DNA from 3 places in the Pseudomonas viridinivis genome. Region 2 is predicted to be linked to each of the others. Evidence: riboswitches for the same ligand, from Rfam matches in the RefSeq annotation. Region 2 holds a riboswitch; each other region holds the start of a gene.

Evidence for each region. A riboswitch is a leader RNA that binds a small molecule or an ion and turns the genes downstream of it on or off. The one in region 2 is predicted to bind cobalamin.
Region 1: linked by a shared signal. The riboswitch ahead of AABC73_RS19715 (ABC transporter substrate-binding protein) and the one ahead of AABC73_RS15745 (CbtB-domain containing protein) in region 2 are both predicted to bind cobalamin.
Region 3: linked by a shared signal. The riboswitch ahead of cobO (cob(I)yrinic acid a,c-diamide adenosyltransferase) and the one ahead of AABC73_RS15745 (CbtB-domain containing protein) in region 2 are both predicted to bind cobalamin.

Annotation. Positions count from the first base shown of each region.
Region 1 covers NZ_CP151076.1:4,196,769-4,203,619, forward strand. The annotation lists gene tam (trans-aconitate 2-methyltransferase) at 1-421, opposite strand, end outside; gene AABC73_RS19700 (hypothetical protein) at 498-674, opposite strand; gene AABC73_RS19705 (hypothetical protein) at 716-892, opposite strand; gene AABC73_RS19710 (CDP-alcohol phosphatidyltransferase family protein) at 1,070-1,789, opposite strand; cobalamin riboswitch at 1,977-2,170, shown strand; gene AABC73_RS19715 (ABC transporter substrate-binding protein) at 2,354-3,370, shown strand; gene AABC73_RS19720 (iron chelate uptake ABC transporter family permease subunit) at 3,367-4,410, shown strand; gene AABC73_RS19725 (ABC transporter ATP-binding protein) at 4,407-5,198, shown strand; gene AABC73_RS19730 (GNAT family N-acetyltransferase) at 5,424-5,915, opposite strand; gene AABC73_RS19735 (DUF979 domain-containing protein) at 6,013-6,851, opposite strand, start outside.
Region 2 covers NZ_CP151076.1:3,340,672-3,347,522, reverse strand. The annotation lists gene metH (methionine synthase) at 1-596, opposite strand, end outside; gene AABC73_RS15770 (acyltransferase) at 945-1,967, shown strand; gene nfuA (Fe-S biogenesis protein NfuA) at 2,098-2,691, shown strand; gene cobM (precorrin-4 C(11)-methyltransferase) at 3,057-3,803, opposite strand; gene AABC73_RS15755 (cobalamin biosynthesis protein) at 3,846-4,277, opposite strand; gene AABC73_RS15750 (CbtA family protein) at 4,255-4,956, opposite strand; gene AABC73_RS15745 (CbtB-domain containing protein) at 4,968-5,156, opposite strand; cobalamin riboswitch at 5,256-5,473, opposite strand; cobalamin riboswitch at 5,550-5,773, shown strand; gene cobW (cobalamin biosynthesis protein CobW) at 5,885-6,851, shown strand, end outside.
Region 3 covers NZ_CP151076.1:4,653,378-4,660,228, reverse strand. The annotation lists gene AABC73_RS21710 (C40 family peptidase) at 1-586, shown strand, start outside; gene AABC73_RS21705 (C40 family peptidase) at 681-1,220, shown strand; gene AABC73_RS21700 (sorbosone dehydrogenase family protein) at 1,357-2,682, opposite strand; cobalamin riboswitch at 2,790-3,011, shown strand; gene cobO (cob(I)yrinic acid a,c-diamide adenosyltransferase) at 3,110-3,721, shown strand; gene AABC73_RS21690 (cobyrinate a,c-diamide synthase) at 3,718-5,013, shown strand; gene bluB (5,6-dimethylbenzimidazole synthase) at 5,010-5,660, shown strand; gene cbiB (adenosylcobinamide-phosphate synthase CbiB) at 5,657-6,565, shown strand; gene cobD (threonine-phosphate decarboxylase CobD) at 6,558-6,851, shown strand, end outside.

The DNA.
Region 1 (6,851 bases), 860 kb from region 2:
CCAGACGGTGGGCCGGCTCTTGCAAATTGTCCGGCGTCTGCACCGCTAGGCTGCCACCGGGCGTGAGTTTGCTGACCAGACGCGGATACAGCGCGGCATGATCCGCCACCCATTGCAACGAAGCGTTGGCGAGAATCACATCCAGTGGTTGCGCCGGATTCCACGCCGCGATGTCAGCCAACTCGAAACTCAAGGCCGGCAACCGCTGGCGCGCGTCGATCAGCATGTTTTCCGAACTGTCCAGGCCGGTCACTTGCGCTTGCGGGTAGCGTTCAGCCAGCACTTCTGTCGAGTTGCCGGGACCGCAGCCCAGATCCACCGCCGTCTGTACGTTCTGCGTCGGGATCGCCGCGACCAGATCAACCACGGGGCGCGTGCGTTGTTGCTCGAAAATTGAATACTGCTTGGCTGACCAAGGCATGGCGGCTCCCGTGCGGTGTTGAGAAGTGGAGCAGAGACTAGAACGTGCAGCGCCCCGAAACAATGTTCGGCCTGGATCAGCGGGACAAGAGCGTCTGCAACTCCAGCGCATTGCCCACAGCAAAACCGCTGGCGGTGTTATCGAAAATGCACCAACTGGAGCTATTTTTTTGCCGGGATGCAAGCAGGTCGCTGGCCAGTATTTGCAGCCGGGATTGTTCATACGCGCTCAGGCGCGAGGCGTAACGCTGCAAATGGCCAACGCCTGATGGTCGTGGCTGACTACCACGCTGGTTTAGCTCGGTACGCCCGAGCCATCATCACCCGCAATGTCCGGATCATCCGGCTCCACTTCATTTTCCTCGGCGTTGCGCACGTCATCGTCCGGACGGGCCTCGTCATCGGATTCCATCGGATTGGGGTTCGGCCCCGGGGATTGCGCAGCCTGGGTGTCGACAGGTCGTATGCTCATGTTGCCCTCGCAGAATCAGATCAATTGGGGGGTGACCTGATTTGGAAGCGGCCGCGTGACGGGAGTTCGGTTTATTGGATGACTGGTGTGAAATCCGCAAATACCGGATCCGTAGGACCGGCTTCGCCCGGAGAACGCCCTCCCGACTCAAGCCGGTCCTACAGGCTGTCGTTCGCTTCAACTACGCAACTTGCCCAACCACTCAAGCGAAGTGCGCCACAGGCAAATCCCCAGGAAATAGGCGGACATCGCGGACCAGACGATCATCACGGTCGGGCTTTGCGCCGGGTGGTCGATGACCAGCAAGGCGCTGCACACCAGCCAGATCGTGGTGACGGTGATGTTCAGTGGCATCAGGCGGCGGACGCGGAACGGGTGGAGGAACTTCATCCGCGTCAGGGTCAGCAGGGCCAGGCCGAAAACGGTCAGCAACGTCACCCACGAAGCTGGCGAGATGATGTAGACGCACAGCGCGACCACGTTCCAGGCGGCGGGAAAGCCCTGGAAATAGTTGTCCTTGCTTTTCATTTCCAGATTGCAGAAGCAGAACAGCGAGGACACCAGAATCACCGCAGTGCTGAGCAACATGGTGTGATCCGGCAAATCGATGTAGCGATAAATGAACAGCGCCGGAATAAACACGTAGGTCAGGTAATCAATGACCAGATCGAGCACTGAACCATCAAAGCCCGGCAGCACCGACTGAACATTGAATTTGCGCGCCAGGGAGCCATCGACTCCATCTACCACCAGCGCAAGGCCCAGCCAAAGCAGGCATGCCTTGGGCTGGTCTTCGAACAGCGCGATGGTTGCCATGAAGGCAATGACCACGCCGGTGGCGGTAAAAGCATGTGCACCCCAGGCTTTGAGCCAGGCCGTGCGTTGAGTCGATATCACAGGGGGAAATCTCCAGAAATAATACGGGCCGGGCATCATCATCGCCGATTTGTCACCGGAGCACTCAGCCAGCGTGCATGTATCGACCGACCATCGGCCGATAAGGTTCACCAACCGGTGAACTGCGAGCAATCTCCAGGCCAGGGACTCGCCCGCCGGGAAAACTTCCCCGTCGCGGTTGATATCCATTACCATGCCGCCCGTCGGTTCCCAAACGGGATTAATAGGGAATCCGTGATGGCCTCAGGGTCATCAAACGGAACTGCCCCCGCAACTGTAGACGCTGAGCCGCTCCATCGATGCCACTGGGTAAACCCGGGAAGGCCGGAGCATGGCGATGACGCGTCAGTCAGGAGACCTGCCGACATCAGGGTTGCACGAAAACGCGCCCTGGCAATTGACCCACCGGCGGGGTGTCCGGGGAGGACATCCGTCAGAATCGGTTCATCGCCGTTGCTGCCAGACCCTGCTCGACCGGCCCCGCCGCAGTCAGCAGCGGTGGCTGATGTGTTTCCTGCCCTTACACCGCCGTCCGGACATCCGTTCGAATGGAGATAGCCTTTCATGACGTTGCCTCGCCTTGCCGTACTGTTTGCCAGCCTTGGATGTTCTGCACTGGCCATGGCCGCCGGTCCGACGCACTACCCGCTGACGGTCGAGAACTGCGGCGTGCCGTTGACCTTCAAACAGGCCCCCGGCAAAACAGTCACCATCGGCCAGGCCGGTACTGAAATCCTCTACTCCCTTGGGCTGGCCGACAAAGTGGCCGGCACTTCGCTGTGGTTCAACGAGGTCCTGCCACAGTTCAAGGCGCAGAACGAGCGTATTCCGCGCCTGGCCGATAACGAGCCGAGCTTCGAATCAGTGATCGGCAAACGCCCTGACCTGGTGCCGGTGCAGTTTGAATGGATGGTCGGCCCGCAAGGCGCGGTCGGCACCCGCGAGCAGTTCAGCGAACTGAATATCCCGACCTACATCATGCCGTCGGACTGCGAAGGCAAAGACAATCTGGTTGGCGCCGATGGCACGCGGCTCAAGCCATTTTCCGTGGAAACTGTATTCAAGACCGTCGCGCAGCTAGCGCAGATCTTCGACGTGCAGGACCGTGGCGATGAGTTGAGCGCGCAGCTGCGTGCCGGTTTGACCAAGGCTCAGGTCAGCGTCAAGGCCAAGCACTTGACCGATGCATCGGCGCTGTTCTGGTTTTCCAGCGCCGACCTGCACATCGACCCGTACGTGGCCGGGCGCAAAGGCGTGCCGGATTTCATGATGAACACCCTCGGCCTGCGTAACGTGATCGAGTCCGATGAAGAATGGCCAACCGTCGGCTGGGAAACCATCGCCAAGGCCAACCCTACGGTGCTGGTCATCGCGCGCATGGATCGCCGTCGCTTCCCTGCTGACGACTTCCAGAAAAAACTGGAATTTCTCAAGTCCGATCCGGTGACCAAAAACATGGATGCCGTGAAACACAACCGCATCGTGATCCTTGATGCCGACGCCATGCAGGCCTCGGTGCGTATGTTTGACGGCATCAACGAACTGGCCAGCGCCATTGATCAGGTTGATCCGGGCAAATGAGAGCAGTGACCGGCGGTCAGGTTCTGCGCAGGGTCTGTCTGCACGCAGCGTGGGTGATCCCGGTATTGCTGGCCGCGATTCTGGCCGGCATCGCCATTGGCGAGACGCCGATCAGCCTGTCGCTGGTGTTTCAGGTGCTGGCCAACAAGCTGTGGGGCGCCGGTTTTGTGCTGGACCCTATTGATGAAGGCATCGTCTGGAACTACCGCCTGACCCGCGCGCTGGTTGCCGCCGCATGTGGCGCCGGGCTGGCGATTTCCGGGGTGGTGTTGCAGTCACTGCTGCGTAATCCGCTGGCCGATCCATATCTACTGGGGATTTCCGCCGGAGCTTCGACCGGCGCGGTGCTGGTGTCGATCATCGGCCTCGGCGCCGGAGCCATTTCCTTGTCAATGGGCGCCTTTGCTGGCGCGGTGGCTGCCTTTGCGCTGGTCGCCTTGCTGGCGCGCAGCACCGGAGCGGTCAGCGGCAGCGGGCAAATCATCCTCGCAGGCATCGCCGGTTCACAGCTGTTCAATGCGCTGACTTCGTTTCTGATTACCAAGTCGGCCAGCTCCGAACAGGCGCGGGGCATCATGTTCTGGTTGTTGGGCAACCTCAGCGGGGTGCGCTGGCAATCGGTGACATTGGCGGTGCCGGTGGTGTTGATCGGGCTGGCGATTTGCCTGTGGCATCGCCGCGCGCTGGATGCGTTCATGTTCGGCAGCGATTCGGCCGCCGCGCTTGGCATCCCGGTGCGACGTGTTCAAGTGGTCCTGATCGCCACGGTTGCGCTGGTCACGGCGGTGATGGTGTCGCTGGTGGGTTCCATCGGTTTCGTCGGTCTGGTGGTGCCGCATGCCGCGCGTCTGTTGGTGGGCGTGCGTCATGGACGGCTGATCCCGCTCAGCGCGTTAAGTGGCGCGCTGTTCCTGATCGCCGCCGACGTGCTGTCGCGCACCGTCATCAAGGGCCAGGTGCTGCCGGTCGGCGTGATCACCGCGCTGATTGGCGCACCGGTATTTGCCGTAATCCTGATCAAAGCCAAGGGTGGCCGATGAATAGCCTGCAAATGCCTGCGCTTGAGACCCGTGTGATGGCGTGTTCTGACCTGAGCTGGTCAGTCAAAGGCAACCTTATCCTCAAAGGTGTCAGTCTGGATCTGCAACGCGGGGAAACCCTGGGCTTGATCGGCCCGAACGGTTCCGGCAAATCCAGCCTGCTCAAATTGCTGTCGGGCATCAGACCACCCGACAGCGGCCGTATTCAGCTCGACGGCGAGGCGCTAACCGACATGACGCGCCGTGATATCGCACAGATGATTGCGGTGGTCGAGCAACAGGCCGAAACCTCGGACGCCATCAGTGTGCTGGACGCCGTGGAACTGGGGCGCACGCCCTGGCTTTCGGCGCTGACGCCATGGTCCGCTGTCGACGATGAAATCGTTCAGCAGGCACTGGTCGATGTGGACATGGCCGATAAGCGCAAGCGCGCCTGGCACAGCCTTTCCGGCGGCGAACGCCAGCGCGTGCACATCGCCCGCGCTTTGGCGCAACGCCCGCAAATCCTGCTGCTGGACGAACCCACCAATCACCTGGATATCCAGCATCAGCTGAGCATTCTCGGTCTGGTGAGATCGCTGCCGGTGACCACAATGATTGCCCTGCACGACCTCAATCAGGCCTTGGCCTGTGATCGACTGGCGGTAATGGACAAAGGCGAGCTGATCGCTATTGGCGAGCCAGCCCAGGTGCTGACTTGCGAACTGCTGCGCAGCACGTTTGGCGTTGAAGCCCACTACCTGATTGATCCACACGATGGTGCGCGGATTTTGCGGTTTCGTTCATAACCGCACGGCCCGAAAAAACACATAAATCCCGTGGGAGCGGACTTGTCCGCGAAGACGTCGGGACTGCCAAGGAAGATCCTCAGCGCTTGCACCGGCGTCTTCGGGGACAAGTCCCCTCCTACCGGGTTGTGTGACTCGGCAGGACCGGACTTGTCCGGGAAGGCGTCGGGTTGCCAAGGGATCTTCAGCGCTTGTCGGGGACGCTTTTTCCCACAAGATCAGCAATCACAACAACCCGCACTCCATATGCGTCGTCCGCCAAACCGGATCGGCCTCGACATCAACCACATGGAAACCCTGCCGCTGCCAGAAGCCGACCGCGCCCGGCAGGAATGGATGGGTGTGCAGATACAACACCTCAACGCCCTGCTGACGCGCATGTTCCTTGAGTTCCAGAAAAATCCGGGTCGCCAGCCCTGAGCGGCGAAATTCGGGGATGACGAACAGCCGCACGATTTCCACTACGCGCTGCTGGCCGTAATCCAGCTGGGCGAATCGGCCGTCGTAAGGCAGGTAGCCGATGGCCGCGACGATTTCCCCATCGCGCCGGGCAATCAGGAACTTGCCGCTGCCGTCTTCGATATACACCCGGGCAAAGTTGGCTAGATCCGCCGGCAGGCCAGCGGAATCAAGCATCGGGAAGATTTCCCTGCGGGCGCGCAATACGAATTCCAGCACGGCGACGACGTCTTGCTGTGCGGCAGGAACAATGTCCATCGATGACCCATCTCAGTAAACCGGTGGCCATCCTACGCACAAACACAACGCCCGCGAAAGTCGCGGGCGCTGTGGGTTAACGGAGGCCGCTCGAAGGCTACATGAGGAAATACAACAGCAGGATGTTGGCGACCAGCATCGGCAGCGCCGTGGGGATCTGCGCCTTGATGACCGCGTATTTGTCCGGCAACTCCAGCAACGCTGCCGGGACGATGTTGTAGTTGGCCGCCATGGGCGTCATCAGCGTGCCGCAATAGCCGGAGAACATGCCGATGGCCGCGACCACTGCCGGATTGCCGCCGTACATGCCGACCAGCACCGGTACGCCAATGCCGCCGGTCATCACCGGGAAGGCCGCGAAACCGTTGCCCATGACGATGGTGAACAGGGCCATGCCCAGCACGTAAACCGAAACCGCCACCAGACGGAAGTCGAGGTTGATGTAAGCCGTCGCCAGATGCGCCACCGCCTTGCCGACCCCGGCATCGTTGAACAGCAAACCGAGCATCGCCAGCATCTGCGGCAACACCAGCGCCCAACCCAGCGCTTCGGTGAGGCGACGGGATTCGCGCATGGCCTGCACCGGCGTATCGCGGGTCAACCAACAGGCCAGCGCCAAGGCCAGCAGGCAACCCAGGCCTAAAGACACGAACGTGCTGTTGGCGGGATCGAGCAACGCAACATCGCCAAACTTGATGTTCTTGAGGAACATCGCGCCAATCACGGTGACCAGCGGAATCGCCAATGCCGGAATAAACAGCTTGTTGCCCAGCCGACCGGCGCTGGCGCGGCGCGCCTTGTCCGGCAGGTCTTCATGCTTGCCGAAGCCGACGCCGCCGAAACCGGCAATCGCCGCCATGACCAATACACCCACGCCAACAATCGCGGGCGGCAAACGCTCACCCACCAGAAACGCGACGGCGAACAATGCCCAGA
Region 2 (6,851 bases):
ACGGCGAAGATTGCCGCCTTGGCATTGAGCGTGTCGAAGATGGTCTCGATCAGGATCAGGTCAGCGCCGCCCTCGATCAGGCCTTTGGTGGCTTCGGTGTAGTTTTCAACCAGCTCGTCGAAGGTGACGTTGCGATAACCGGGGTTGTTGACGTCCGGTGACAACGAGCAGGTGCGGCTGGTGGGGCCGAGCACGCCAGCGACAAAACGCGGCTTGTCCGGGGTTTCCAGGGTTTTCGCATCGGCTACTTTACGGGCCAGGCGCGCGCCTTCGACGTTCAGCTCGTACACCAGCTCTTCCATGCCGTAATCGGCCTGGGAAACCTGGGTGGCGTTAAAGGTGTTGGTTTCCAGAATGTCCGCGCCAGCGTCCAGATAGGCTTTTTCGATGGCGCCGATGACATCCGGACGGGTCAGGATGAGCAGGTCGTTATTACCTTTGACATCGCTTGGCCAGTCGGCGAAACGTTTGCCCCGGTAATCCTGCTCTTCGAGGCGGTAGCTCTGGATCATAGTGCCCATGCCGCCGTCGAGGACCAGAATCCTCTGTTGAAGAGCTTGCTGGAGAGCGTGATGGCGAGCGGTACGGTCAGACATAGGGCTACCTGGAAAAGGTCGATACAGAAAGGTCGAGATGATATCAAACCCGAACGGTTTTAGTGTTGATTACCCTTTTGCATGAATATCGTTCATGTTGCTGGTTCTTCGGCAGCAGTGACGCACGTATCTGGTGGTCAGCATTTAAATGCCGGTCAATACCGTTGAAAATCAGCGCAGGCCTTATGGAATATGGCCTGCGGCCATCTTCTGATTTGCCCCCTTTAGTCAGTTTCTGCGATCTTTTCCTCAAAAACGTGGTCCGACTCCAGGAGTGTCCGGGGGCGCGCTTCTGGTTTGCCTTTCCGGACTGTGATTCAAAAGTCAGGCGACAGAGGTTGTTTATAGATGCTGATTTCGGTTCAAGCCCTGCGGGCCCTCGCCGCTTGGGCAGTGGTGTGTCATCACTTCATGCAAATTTTTTTCGACTTTCATGCGTCGGGGCCGATAGGTCAGTTTTTTGTTTCCAGGGGTGCGGTCGGCGTCGATATTTTTTTCGTCATCAGTGGCCTGGTGATTTTTCTTTCGACACAAAACACCGACATGCCCGCCAGTCGTTTCATGCTTAACCGAATTATCCGCATTGTTCCCGCCTACTGGTTTTACACCGCCATCATGGGGCTGCTCCTGGTTTTTGCAGCGCCCTTGCTGCCGCATCAGGTCATCAGCTGGCAGAATTTCCTGTTGTCGCTGCTGTTCATTCCTTCTGAAAACCCTGGCGGATATGGCCTGTATCCCACGCTGAACGTCGGCTGGACGCTGAACTATGAAATGCTTTTCTACCTGTTATTTTCGACGGTGTTCCTGTTTCAGCAGCGTCATCGCCCGTTGATCGTCGCCGCCGCGTTGTTCGCGGTCAGCGAAGTGCTGGCCCGCTCCGGGCTGATCAGTCGCTTCTATGGCAATGACATCGTCTACGAGTTTTTGCTGGGCATCGTCATTGGCATCATCTATCGCAAGGGCTGGATCAAAGAGGGTGTCTGGCTGCCCTTGCTTGGCATCGCCACCGGTTTGGTCACTATCTATCATCTGACGCCAGCGGAGCGGCTGCTCAATTGGGGCTTGCCCAGCGCGTTGATCGTATTGTCGTGCATTTCCCTGGAGCCCTGTTTCCGGGGGAATAAACTGCTCAAGATCCTTGGCGATTGTTCGTACTCGGTGTATTTGCTGCACGTGTTGGTGCTGTATGCCGGTTGGCTGGCGGCCGAACATTTCGCGCTGAATCCGTATCTGGTGTTCGCGGTGTGCGTGCCTGTCATCGGGCTGGGCGCATGGGGCAGCTATGAATGGCTCGAAAAAGGCCTTTATCGCCGCATGAAGGGCTGGCTGGACAAGCGCCGCAGCGCTGACACCGCGCAGGTTCTTTCCTGAGCTGCCTTTTCCCGACCGGTTCTTTTTCGATCAGCTGTTTTCCGACCTGCTCTTTTCCGACAAGAATACTAGGACTTTGTATGACGCAGCCGATTGGCGTAAACTGCCGGCACGTCTGCGAGGAATTTTCATGACCGCTATCATTATTACCGATGCTGCCCACGACTATCTGGCCGATCTGCTCGAAAAGCAGAACACCCCGGGCATCGGCATCCGCGTGTTTATTACCCAACCTGGCACCCAATACGCTGAAACCTGCATTGCTTATTGCAAGCCGGGCGAAGAAAAGCCGGAAGACAAGGCCATTGGCCTGAAGAACTTCACGGCCTGGATTGATAACTTCAGTGAAGCGTTTCTCGACGACGCCGTCGTCGATTACGCCACTGATCGCATGGGCGGCCAGCTGACCATCAAGGCGCCAAACGCCAAAGTACCGATGGTCAACGCCGACAGCCCGATCAACGAGCGCATCAGCTATTACCTGCAAACCGAGATCAATCCCGGTCTTGCCAGCCACGGCGGGCAGGTCACACTGATCGACGTCGTTGAAGAAGAAGACAAGAACATCGCGGTGCTGCAATTCGGTGGCGGTTGCCAGGGTTGCGGTCAGGCGGATGTAACGCTCAAGGAAGGCATCGAGCGCACCTTGCTCGAACGCATCCCTGAGCTGAGCGGCGTGCGTGACGTCACTGACCACACGCAAAAAGAGAACGCTTACTACTGAGTGAGCGGTCTGCGCAGCATCAAAAACCCCGACGCGTTCGGGGTTTTTTGTGTCTTCGGTATGTGGCTGATTTCCCTGTAGGAACGAGGCTTGCCCGCGAAAGCGTCTTCTAAAACGATGGATTTTTCGCCTGAGACTACGCTTCGCGGGCAAGCCTCGCTCCAACGGAATCTACCGGCCGCCTCGAGAATGAATTCGCTCACGATTGCGAAATCGACGCTATTCGGTAGGACCGGATTTATCCGGGAGGGCGTTGGTGCAGGCACCACATCAGCGGCGTCTGCGAAAGCTTCATTCCAGTCCATTGATATGTCGGCAGAGCTTACGCTTCGCGGGCAAGCCTCGCTCCAACAAGAGGTTCGGAATCACGGCCTGAATAAATGCGCATGCCCCGCACGATACAGCGACGACTCTCCAAAGCTGTGGTCAGCCAGAACACGTCCTACCAGAATCAGCGCCGTGCGCCGAAAGCCCTTCGCACGCACCTTGCCCTCGATATCCGCCAGCGTGCCCAGCGCCCAATCCTGATCCGGCCAGCTGGCGCGATGCACGACAGCAATCGGGCAGTCGCTGCCGTAATGGGGCAACAGTTCGGCAACGATCCTGTGCAGATTGTTGACCCCGAGATGAATCGCCATGGTGGCGCGGTGTTGCGCCAGACTGGCCAGTTCTTCACCGGGTGGCATTGTGGTCTTGTCGGCGAAGCGGGTGAGGATCACGCTTTGCGAGATATCCGGCAGTGTCAGTTCGGTGCCGAGCAAGGCTGCGCAGGCAGCGGTTGCGGTAACGCCCGGAATGATCTCGAAGGGAATGTTCAATTCGCGCAGATAACGGATCTGTTCGCCGATGGCACCGTACAGGCTCGGATCACCTGAATGCACCCGAGCCACATCCTGGCCTTGTTCATGAGCGGATTTCATCAAGGCGATGATCTGTTCGAGATGCAATTCGGCGCTGTTGCTGACCTGAATCGCGTTATGGCCCTCTAGCACGGCCGTTGGCACCAGCGATCCGGCATAGATAATCACCGGGCAACTGCGGATCAAGCGCTGCCCCTTGACCGTGATCAACTCCGGATCGCCAGGGCCTGCGCCGATGAAAAAAACGGTCATGGAAACTCCAGATTCTTGAGTGGAAGCGGTGTGTGAGGCGGATTATCGGCTATCGAGCACAGTGCTGGCCAAGGCAAATGTCGCTTGCCGATTATTGACCCGAGGAATAAGCAAGCGTGCAGCACCTGATCGACTGGCCAGCGCCAACGCTGCGCTCTCTGCAATCCCATAACAGCCGGTGTGCTCAAAGGCGGTCAACGAACGATGAGTCAATTGCGCTTCGTAGGGGTTGAGCTGCTGTGCACTGAATACAGTCAGCGGCAAGCGAAGCCGGCGAGCAAGCTCCAGCAGACCGGGCTCATTGCTTTTCAGGTCAATGGAGGCGAGGGCGCTGAGGTCTTGCAACTCAAGGTCATGACTTCGAAGGCTGGACTCGATCAACTCAAGCATCACGCCAGCGGAGCATCCGCGCTGGCAGCCGAGCCCGGCCACCAGCGTCGGCCGCGATTGATCAGGCTTGATCAAGTTCGGCATTGTTGCGGCGAAACAGCCAGGCGCTGATCACGCCCATGGCAATCCAGAACAGCGCGTTGGTCAGCAACGAGGCGATCTTGAACTGCGACTCCAGCGCTTCAGGCGCCAGGCTTTCATGCACCGGCGGTTGCGGCGCGCCGATGATATGCGGCACGACCAGAATCGCCACGCCCAGCACTTTGAGCAGCCAGTTCTTGCCGAACACGATCAATGCCAAAGCCGCTGCAGTCGATGCAGCAGTGCCGATCCACCAGATTTGCCGTTGGGTCAGGTCCGCTGCAGCAGTGCCCGGCAGTTCTGGCGGCAGGCCAAGTGTCGGCGCGAGGGTGAACACCGCAAAACCTGCCAATCCCCAGAGCACGCCCTGGGATGTCTTGCCCGGAGCGCGCAAGGTATACAGGCCCGCCAGCATCAGCGCGAAGCCGACCGCGACCACCAGATTGCCACCGGTCGTGGACAGAATGCGCTGCCAGCCATCTTGCGGAGACCAGGCCTCTTCATCGTGTACATGTCCAGTGGGCGCGTTTTCGGCGTGCTCGTGAACCTGTTCGGTTGGAGCGTTCTCGTAGGTTTCCGCTTGCAGAATCAGTGGCGCGACCCAGAAACTTTGCAGCAGGGTCAGGAACAGGGCGGCGATCAGGCCTGTAAACCCCGCCGTCTGAGCAATTCGCTTGAACATGGCGTCAGGTCTCAATGGCAGGGAAAGGCAGAACTGTGACGGGTGTCGTGCGCCGCATTGTGCACGGCATCAATGTGCGAGAAACCGGCGAAATACACCAGGCACGCGCCGAGAATGGCAGCGCTGATGGCGGCGGTCAGGCGTCGAGTCTGGGTGGCAGTGGTCGTGCTGGCGGTATGACTGGTTGTACTGATCGACATGGCGCTTCCCTCTTGGATGTCGGCAAGGTGAGGGGAACGCATGAGAGCTCCGCTGACAGGCGTCAGAAGAGATCAACAGCGCCCGCCCACCGCGGGTTTGTCAGAAGTTTCATGTCGGGCCGGTCTCCGGGCTTGCGAGGGATCGATTGCTCGACCTGAAAGCGTCACCTTCCCATGCCGTTGCCGGTCACAGTGGATCTGACTCTTCACTCGCTTACCGTTGCGGGGGCAGCGCCGGACTTGCACAAGCCATGAGGCCTGAACGCACCGGTTTCCCGTTTCACCCTGTGAAGGGCACCCGAACAAGGCGTACAGGAGAGCATGGGCCGGCGCTGAACGTCAATCAGTTCGCGTCGGACGCAGGCTTGTGATTGACCTGCCGATGGTCACTGCGTAGCCTTGCGGATTCGAGGTTCTGTGCGCTGCACGCTGCCATGCAGCCGGACAGCGCACAGCTAAGATGGGAACGCGGTCAATGCCGCGGCTGCCCCCGCAACTGTAAGCGGTCAGGTTCATTGCACAGCCACTGCGACAAGCGGGAAGGCGCCATGAATTGCAGGTGGACTGTCCACCCGTAACCGCAAGCCAGGAGACCTGCCTCGATCCGGGCATCATGCCCTGCAAATTCTCACTACAACCGGGCGGGGTGATCCGGTGGCGAATCCAGTCCTGTGCCTGATCACCGGGTTTTCGTCCTGTTTGCCCGCCGCTTCGCCAAAGGGCACCTGATGAAAACACTGGCCAAACTTCCCGTCACCATCGTTACCGGCTTTCTGGGCTCGGGTAAAACCACGTTATTGCGCCACATGCTCGACAACGCTGAAGGGCGGCGCATCGCGGTGATCGTCAACGAGTTCGGCGAGCTGGGCATCGACGGCGAAATCCTCAAGCAATGCACCATCGGTTGTACTGAAGAAGAAGCCAACGGCCGGGTTTACGAGCTGGCCAATGGCTGCTTGTGCTGCACCGTCCAGGAAGAATTCTTCCCGGTGATGCGCGAACTGGTAGCGCGTCGCGGCGATCTTGATCACATCCTCATCGAAACCTCAGGTCTGGCGTTGCCCAAGCCACTGGTACAAGCCTTCCAATGGCCGGAAATCCGCAACGCCTGCACCGTGGATGCCGTGATTACCGTGGTCGACAGCCCGGCGGTGCTGGCCGGCACCTTCGCTGCATTCCCGGATCAGGTCGACGCCCAGCGCAAGCTGGATCCGAACCTGGACCACGAATCGCCGCTGCACGAGCTGTTTGCCGACCAACTGGCCAGTGCCGACCTCGTTATCCTGAACAAAGCCGACATGATCGACGCCGCAGGTCTGGCTGCCGTGCGCGCCGAGGTTTCCGAAGAATTGCCACCAGCGGTCAAGGTCATCGAAGCCAGCAGCGGCCGTTTGCCGATCAGCGTATTGCTGGGCTTGGGTGCGGAATCCGAACTGCATATCGATGCCCGCAAGACCCACCACGATCACCACGAAGGCGACGACCATGACGATCACGATCATGACGCCTTTGACTCGATCTCCATCAAGCTGCCGCAAGCCGACGAAAGCCTGTTGCTCGATGCGCTCACGCAACTGGTGGTTGAACACGGCGTCTTGCGTGTCAAGGGTTTTGCGGCCATTCCCGGCAAGCCAATGCGCTTGCTGATTCAAGGCGTGGGTACGCGTTTCGACAAACATTTCGACCGCGCCTGGG
Region 3 (6,851 bases), 1.3 Mb from region 2:
GCAACAGCAGTACAAGACGCAGATCACTGCGCAGTCCTCCGTAAGCCGCTCCGATCGCTCGGTGTTGCAGGAAGAACTGGCCACTGAAGCCGAACTGGCTCAGTTTGCCGACAACAAGCCTTATCAGCTGCCAGTCCTGGCTGACAGCATCCTTGAGCGTGGCAAATCCCTGATCGGTACCCGCTACCGTTTCGGCGGCACCTCAACCAGCACCGGTTTCGATTGCAGCGGTTTCATCGGTTACCTCTTCCGGGAGAAAGCCGGCATGAGCCTGCCGCGTTCCTCTCGCGACATGATCAATATCGATGCGCCACTGGTTAAACGCGACGACCTTGAGCCGGGCGATCTGCTGTTCTTCAGCACTGCCGGTCGCGGTCGCGTCAGCCACGCAGCCATCTACCTGGGCGACAATCAGTTCATTCACTCCAGCAGCCGTCGCAGTGGTGGTGTTCGCGTCGACAGCCTGGACGATGTGTACTGGAGCAAGACGTTCATCGAGGCCAAGCGTGCCCTGGCGATGGAATCGCCAAATATCGCGCCGCAGACAACTGCAATGACCACGACTACGCTCAAGCGCCACAAGTAATTGCTACCGTGTTACGCAAAAACAGGCTATAAGCCTGTTTTGCTCATTTAGCGCCCTCGGCAAGCAGCCGCATCCAGCTCAGGTTGTTGTATCCATGTCGATTACGATACGCCTCGCGGTCATTACTCTTGCTGCCTTGCTCGGCGCGTGCGCCAGCGCGCCTCCGCCTCCTCAGCCCCGGATCGTTCAGCGCCCGGTGCTTGCGGCGCCCCCCGAAGTTTTCTCCCCGGCTATCGAAGACGTGATGTTTCGCGCTCTCGGTCTGGTCGGCACGCCTTATCACTGGGGCGGCAACACTCCTGATTCCGGTTTTGATTGCAGCGGTCTGATCGGTTACGTCTACCGTGACGCGGCAGGCATTGCGCTGCCTCGTTCGACCCGCGACATGATCGGCATGCGTGCGCCGAACGTGGGCCGTGAACAATTGCAGACCGGCGACCTGGTGTTCTTCGCCACTGGCGGTGGTTCGCAGGTCAGCCATGCGGGGATTTACGTCGGGGAAGGGCGTTTCGTGCATGCGCCAGCCACGGGCGGCACGGTCAAGCTGGACAGCCTCGACAAGCCGTATTGGCAGCGCGCTTACCTGAACGCCAAGCGCGTGATTCAGCCGTCGAGTCTGGCGCGTAATCCGTAAGAAAGATTGCCTATCGGCTGTCCTGTGGGAGCGAGCTTGCTCGCGAAGAGGTCGGCCGGTTCAGACGCTGTTCCGCCGTCTGCTCCATCGCCTTCGCAAGCAAGCTTGCTCCCACACAGTCTGCACAGGTATTGATTTATTGCGCCGTCGCCGCAGTCACCCGCCAGATCTTGTTCCCCACGTCATCCGCCACCAGCAAACCACCCTGATGATCATTGACCACGCCGACCGGGCGACCCTGGGCTTTTTCGTCGGCATTCAGGAAGCCGGTCAGCAGGTCAATCGGCGCGCCGCTTGGCTTGCCGCCGCTGAATGGCACGAACAGGACTTTGTAGCCGCTGTGCGGTTTGCGGTTCCAGGAGCCATGCTGGCCGATGAACACGCCTTCATTGAACGGCGCCGGCAACGTCTTGCCATCGGCGAACACCAGGCCAAGTGACGCGGTATGCGGACCGACTGCGTAGTCCGGGGCGATGGCCTTGGCCACCAATTCCGGATTCTGCGGCGTCACGCGCACGTCCACATGCTGGCCATAGTAGCTGAACGGCCAGCCGTAGAAAGCCCCGTCCTGCACTGAGGTGATGTAATCCGGCACCAGATCGCTGCCGATTTCGTCACGCTCGTTGACCGCCGTCCAGAGTTTGCCGGTGGTGGGTTCCCAATCCATGCCGTTGGGGTTGCGCAAGCCCGACGCAAAGATGCGGTGGGAGCCACTCGCGGCGTCCACTTCCCAGATCGCCGCGCGACCTTCTTCGGCGGCCAGGCCGTTCTCGGCGACGTTGCTGTTGGAGCCGACCGTCACATACAGCTTGCTGCCGTCCTTGCTGGCGATAACGTTCTTGGTCCAGTGGTGATTCAGCGTGCCGCCGGGCAGATCGACGACTTTGGTCGGCTGCGCGCTGATCGAGGTCTGGCCTTCCTGATACGGGAAGCTGATGAGGCGGTCGGTGTCGGCCACATACAGCTTGTTGCCCACCAGCGTCATGCCGAACGGCGAGTTGAGGTTTTCCAGGAATACCGTGCGGGTTTCGGCAACGCCGTCGTGGTCCTTGTCGCGCAGCAAGGTGATGCGATTCGGGCTTGGAACACCGGCGCCGGCGCGGCCCATGACCTTGCCCATAACCCAGCCGCGAACGCCTTTATTATCGTCAGGCTTGGGCGGCGAATTGGTTTCCGCTACCAGCACGTCGCCATTAGGCAGCACGTACAGCCAGCGCGGGTGGTCCAGATGCTCGGCAAAAGCGGCGACCTGCGTGCCTTTGGCGGCGATAGGCTTGGCGTCTTTTTCCCAGCCCACCGCCGGCGCTATGTTGACGGTCGGGATCAGCGTCTTGTTCGGTTCCGGCAACTTGGGGGACGGCCCGGTGCCGTCGGTGACTTGCAGGGTCGAAGATTCGCCGCAGGCCGCCAGGCCTCCCGCAACCAGTAGCAAAACCGCGAACTGTGGTCTGAGCGTAAACATGATCGATCTCCATAACGGGCAGTGGTCCAGTAATAGATAGAGAAGTCTGGGCTTTCGAGGTTCAACCCGATGCTGAGTTGATTGACGCTCAAACCTCAACGCTCTAACCTGCGCCCTTTGTTTCAGGTGCTCAAAATCCCCGGATTGCTTGAGTGAAACAGGGAAACCGGTAAGGACGCCCATGGCGACCAATCCCGGTGCTGCCCCCGCAACGGTAGATGAGTGAAGCTGTGCTTCATGCCACTGTGTCCGCAAGGACATGGGAAGGCGCACAGTCGGGATTTTCCCGCTCATGAGCCCGGAGACCGGCCTGATCCATTCAATAGCATCACGGCGGGCGATGCTCTGGGCATGACGAAAGTCGTGCTGCCAGTCATTTTCTATTGCCAGCCGTCTGCTTTCGCGTGCCCTCAAGCGGAGAGCTGAGATGAACGAATCCCCCGAACGTGACGAACGCCATTTGGCGCGCATGCTGCGCAAAAAAGCCGTGATGGACGAGCGTATCGCCAGCGCACCCAATGAATGCGGGCTGTTGCTGGTTCTGACCGGTAACGGCAAAGGCAAAAGCAGTTCTGCATTCGGCATGTTGGCCCGGGCAATGGGCCACGGCATGCAGTGCGGCGTCGTGCAGTTCATCAAAGGCAGCAACAGCACCGGCGAGGAGTTCTTCTTCCGGCGTTTCCCCGAGCAGGTTCGCTATCACGTGATGGGCGAGGGCTACACTTGGGAAACCCAGGACCGCCAGCGTGATATCGCCGCCGCCGAAGCCGCGTGGGAAGTTTCCCTGGAAATGCTGCGTGATCCGGCCATTGGTATGGTGATCCTCGACGAACTGAATATCGCCCTCAAGCACGGTTATCTGGACATCGAGCGGGTGCTTGGCGACCTGCAAGCCCGCCCGCCGATGCAGCACGTGATCGTCACCGGCCGTGGCGCCAAACCGGAAATGATCGACATGGCCGATACCGTGTCTGAAATCACCGTGGTCAAACATGCCTTCCAGGCCGGTATCCGCGCGCAAAAAGGCATCGAGTTGTGAGTGAACCGCGTCATTGTCCGGCGGTTCTGATCGCCGCACCGGCTTCCGGCCAGGGCAAAACCACCGTCACCGCCGCGCTGGCCCGTTTGCATCGCAATCAGGGCCGCAAGGTTCGCGTGTTCAAGTGCGGCCCGGATTTTCTCGACCCGATGATTCTGGAGCGCGCCAGCGGTGCGCCTGTTTATCAGCTGGATTTGTGGATGGTCGGTGCCGATGAAAGCCGCCGCCTGTTGTGGCAGGCGGCGGGTGAAGCCGACCTGATCCTGATCGAAGGCGTGATGGGCCTGTTTGACGGCACGCCTTCCAGCGCAGATCTGGCGCGTTATTTCGGCGTACCGGTGCTGGGCGTCATCGATGGCACGGCCATGGCCCAGACCTTCGGCGCGCTGGCGTTGGGTCTGGCGCGCTATCAGCCGGACCTGCCGTTCGCTGGCGTTCTGGCCAACCGGGTCGGCACCGTACGGCATGCGCAATTGCTCGAAGGCAGCCTCACCGAAGGCCTGCGCTGGTACGGCGCGTTGTCTCGGGAAACCGGGATCGAACTGCCAAGCCGGCATCTGGGACTGGTGCAGGCCAGCGAGCTGAATGATCTGGATCTGCGTCTGGATGCCGCCGCCGCAGCGCTGGCCAGCACTTGCGAAGTTGAACTGCCGCCTGCGGTGACCTTCGCCGCGCCGGACCTTGTCCCGGCCGAACCTTTGCTGGAAGGCGTGACCATTGCCGTCGCCCATGACGAAGCCTTTGCGTTCACTTACGGCGCCAGCCTGGATCTGCTGCGCGCCATGGGTGCGCAGCTGGTGTTCTTCTCGCCGATCCGCGATTCAGTGCTGCCGCCTGCCGACAGCCTGTATCTGCCCGGTGGTTACCCGGAACTGCACCACCTGGCCTTGAGCCAGAACGCGTCGATGCTTAACGCAATTCGCCAGCATCATCAGGCGGGCAAACCGTTGCTGGCCGAGTGTGGCGGCATGTTGTATCTGCTGGACGCCTTGACCGATGTCGACGGCCAGCGCGCCGAGCTGGTGGGCTTGCTCGCCGGTGAAGCGGTCATGCAAAAGCGTCTCGCCGCATTGGCGCTGCAAACAGTCGCGCTGCCGGAAGGCGAGCTGCGCGGCCATACCTATCACCATTCGCTGACCAGCACCGAATTGCAGCCCATCGCCCGCGGCATCAGCCCCAACGGCGGGCGCGGCGCGGAAGCGGTCTATCGCGACGGGCGTATGACGGCGTCCTACGTGCACTTTTATTTCCCATCCAATCCTCAAGCGGTTGCGGCGCTTTTCAAGCCATGAATGACCAAGCCTTCAGCGCCGATGAGCGCGCTGCGGTGTATCGCGCCATTGCCGAACGCCGGGACATGCGTCACTTCAGCGGCGGTACGGTCGCGCCGGAACTGCTGGCGCGGCTGCTCGGTGCGGCGCATCAGGCGCCCAGTGTCGGCTTGATGCAGCCGTGGCGTTTTATTCGCATTACCGACCGGGCCTTGCGTTCGCAGATCAAGGCGCAGGTCGAGCAGGAACGGATGCGCACCGCCGAAGCGATGGGCGAGCGTGCCGACGATTTCATGAAGCTCAAGGTCGAGGGCATCGACGATTGCGCGGAAGTGCTGGTCGCGGCGCTGATGGATGATCGTGAGAAACACATCTTTGGCCGCCGCACGTTACCGGAAATGGACCTGGCTTCGTTGTCTTGCGCCATTCAGAACCTGTGGCTGGCGGCCCGGGCCGAAGGGCTGGGCATGGGCTGGGTGTCGTTGTTCGAACCCCAGGCGTTGGCTGATCTGTTGAACATGCCGGCCGGTGCCAAGCCGCTGGCGGTGCTGTGCCTGGGGCCGGTCAGCGAATTTTACCCGGCACCGATGCTGGTCATGGAAGGCTGGACGCAAGAACGTCCGCTCGACGAAATGCTCTACGAGAATCAATGGGGAGTCAGGCAATGAGTGTGGCGCTGTTGAGCGTCGCCGGTGTGGCGCTGGATGCGTTGCTGGGCGAGCCGAAGCGGTCGCATCCGCTGGTGGCCTTTGGGCGGTTTGCCGATCGCATCGAGCGGCGCTTCAATTCCGGCGGACGCGGCTGGCGCAGCCATGGCGTCACGGCCTGGTTTCTGGCCGTGGTGCCGTTGACGTTGCTGGCCACGGCGTTGAGCTGGTTGCCATACATAGGCTGGCTGGTGGAAATTCTCGCGCTGTATTGCGCACTTGGCCTGCGCAGCCTTGGCGAGCACGTCGAGCCGGTAGCCCAAGCGTTGCGCGCCGACGATCTTGACGAGGCGCGGCGGCGGGTCGGCTATCTGGTCAGCCGCCAGACTTCGGAACTGGATGCGACTGAAGTGGCCCGTGCGGCCACCGAATCCGTGCTGGAAAATGGCAGCGACGCCGTGTTTGCCGCGCTGTTCTGGTTTGCTGTCGCCGGTGCGCCGGGCGTCGTGTTGTATCGATTGAGCAATACGCTTGATGCAATGTGGGGCTATCGCAACGAGCGCTTCGAGCGTTTCGGTTGGGCAGCGGCCAAAATCGATGATTTGCTTAACTACATTCCTGCGCGTCTGGTGGCATTGACCTACGCGCTATTGGGCAAGACCCGACTCGCGTTGCGCTGCTGGCGAACCCAGGGTCCGACCTGGGACAGCCCCAATGCCGGTCCGGTGATGGCGGCGGGCGCCGGTGCGCTGGGTGTCGAACTCGGCGGCGCGGCGATTTATCACGGCGAGCTGCATCAGCGTCCGCAGTTGGGCGAAGGTGTGCCCGCCGACGCGCAATCCATCGACCGAGGCTGGCAACTGGTGCAGCGCGGCGTCTGGCTTTGGCTGCTGATTTTATGTGTGGGAGCTGAATTCTATGCTTGAACACGGTGGGCGACTGCGTGCTGCTGCGCGCGACTACGGCATTGCCGAAAGTGAGTGGCTGGATCTTTCCACGGGCATTGCGCCCTGGGCCTGGCCGATAGCGCCGATTACGCCGCAAGCCTGGGCGCGACTGCCGGAAACCGACGACGGCCTGGAACAAGCCGCCTGCGCTTATTACGGCGCTCCCCAAGTGTTGCCGGTGCCGGGTTCCCAGGCGGCGATTCAAGCCCTGCCGCGTTTGCGCGGTGCCGGTAAGGTCGGCGTGTTGTCGCCCTGTTATGCCGAG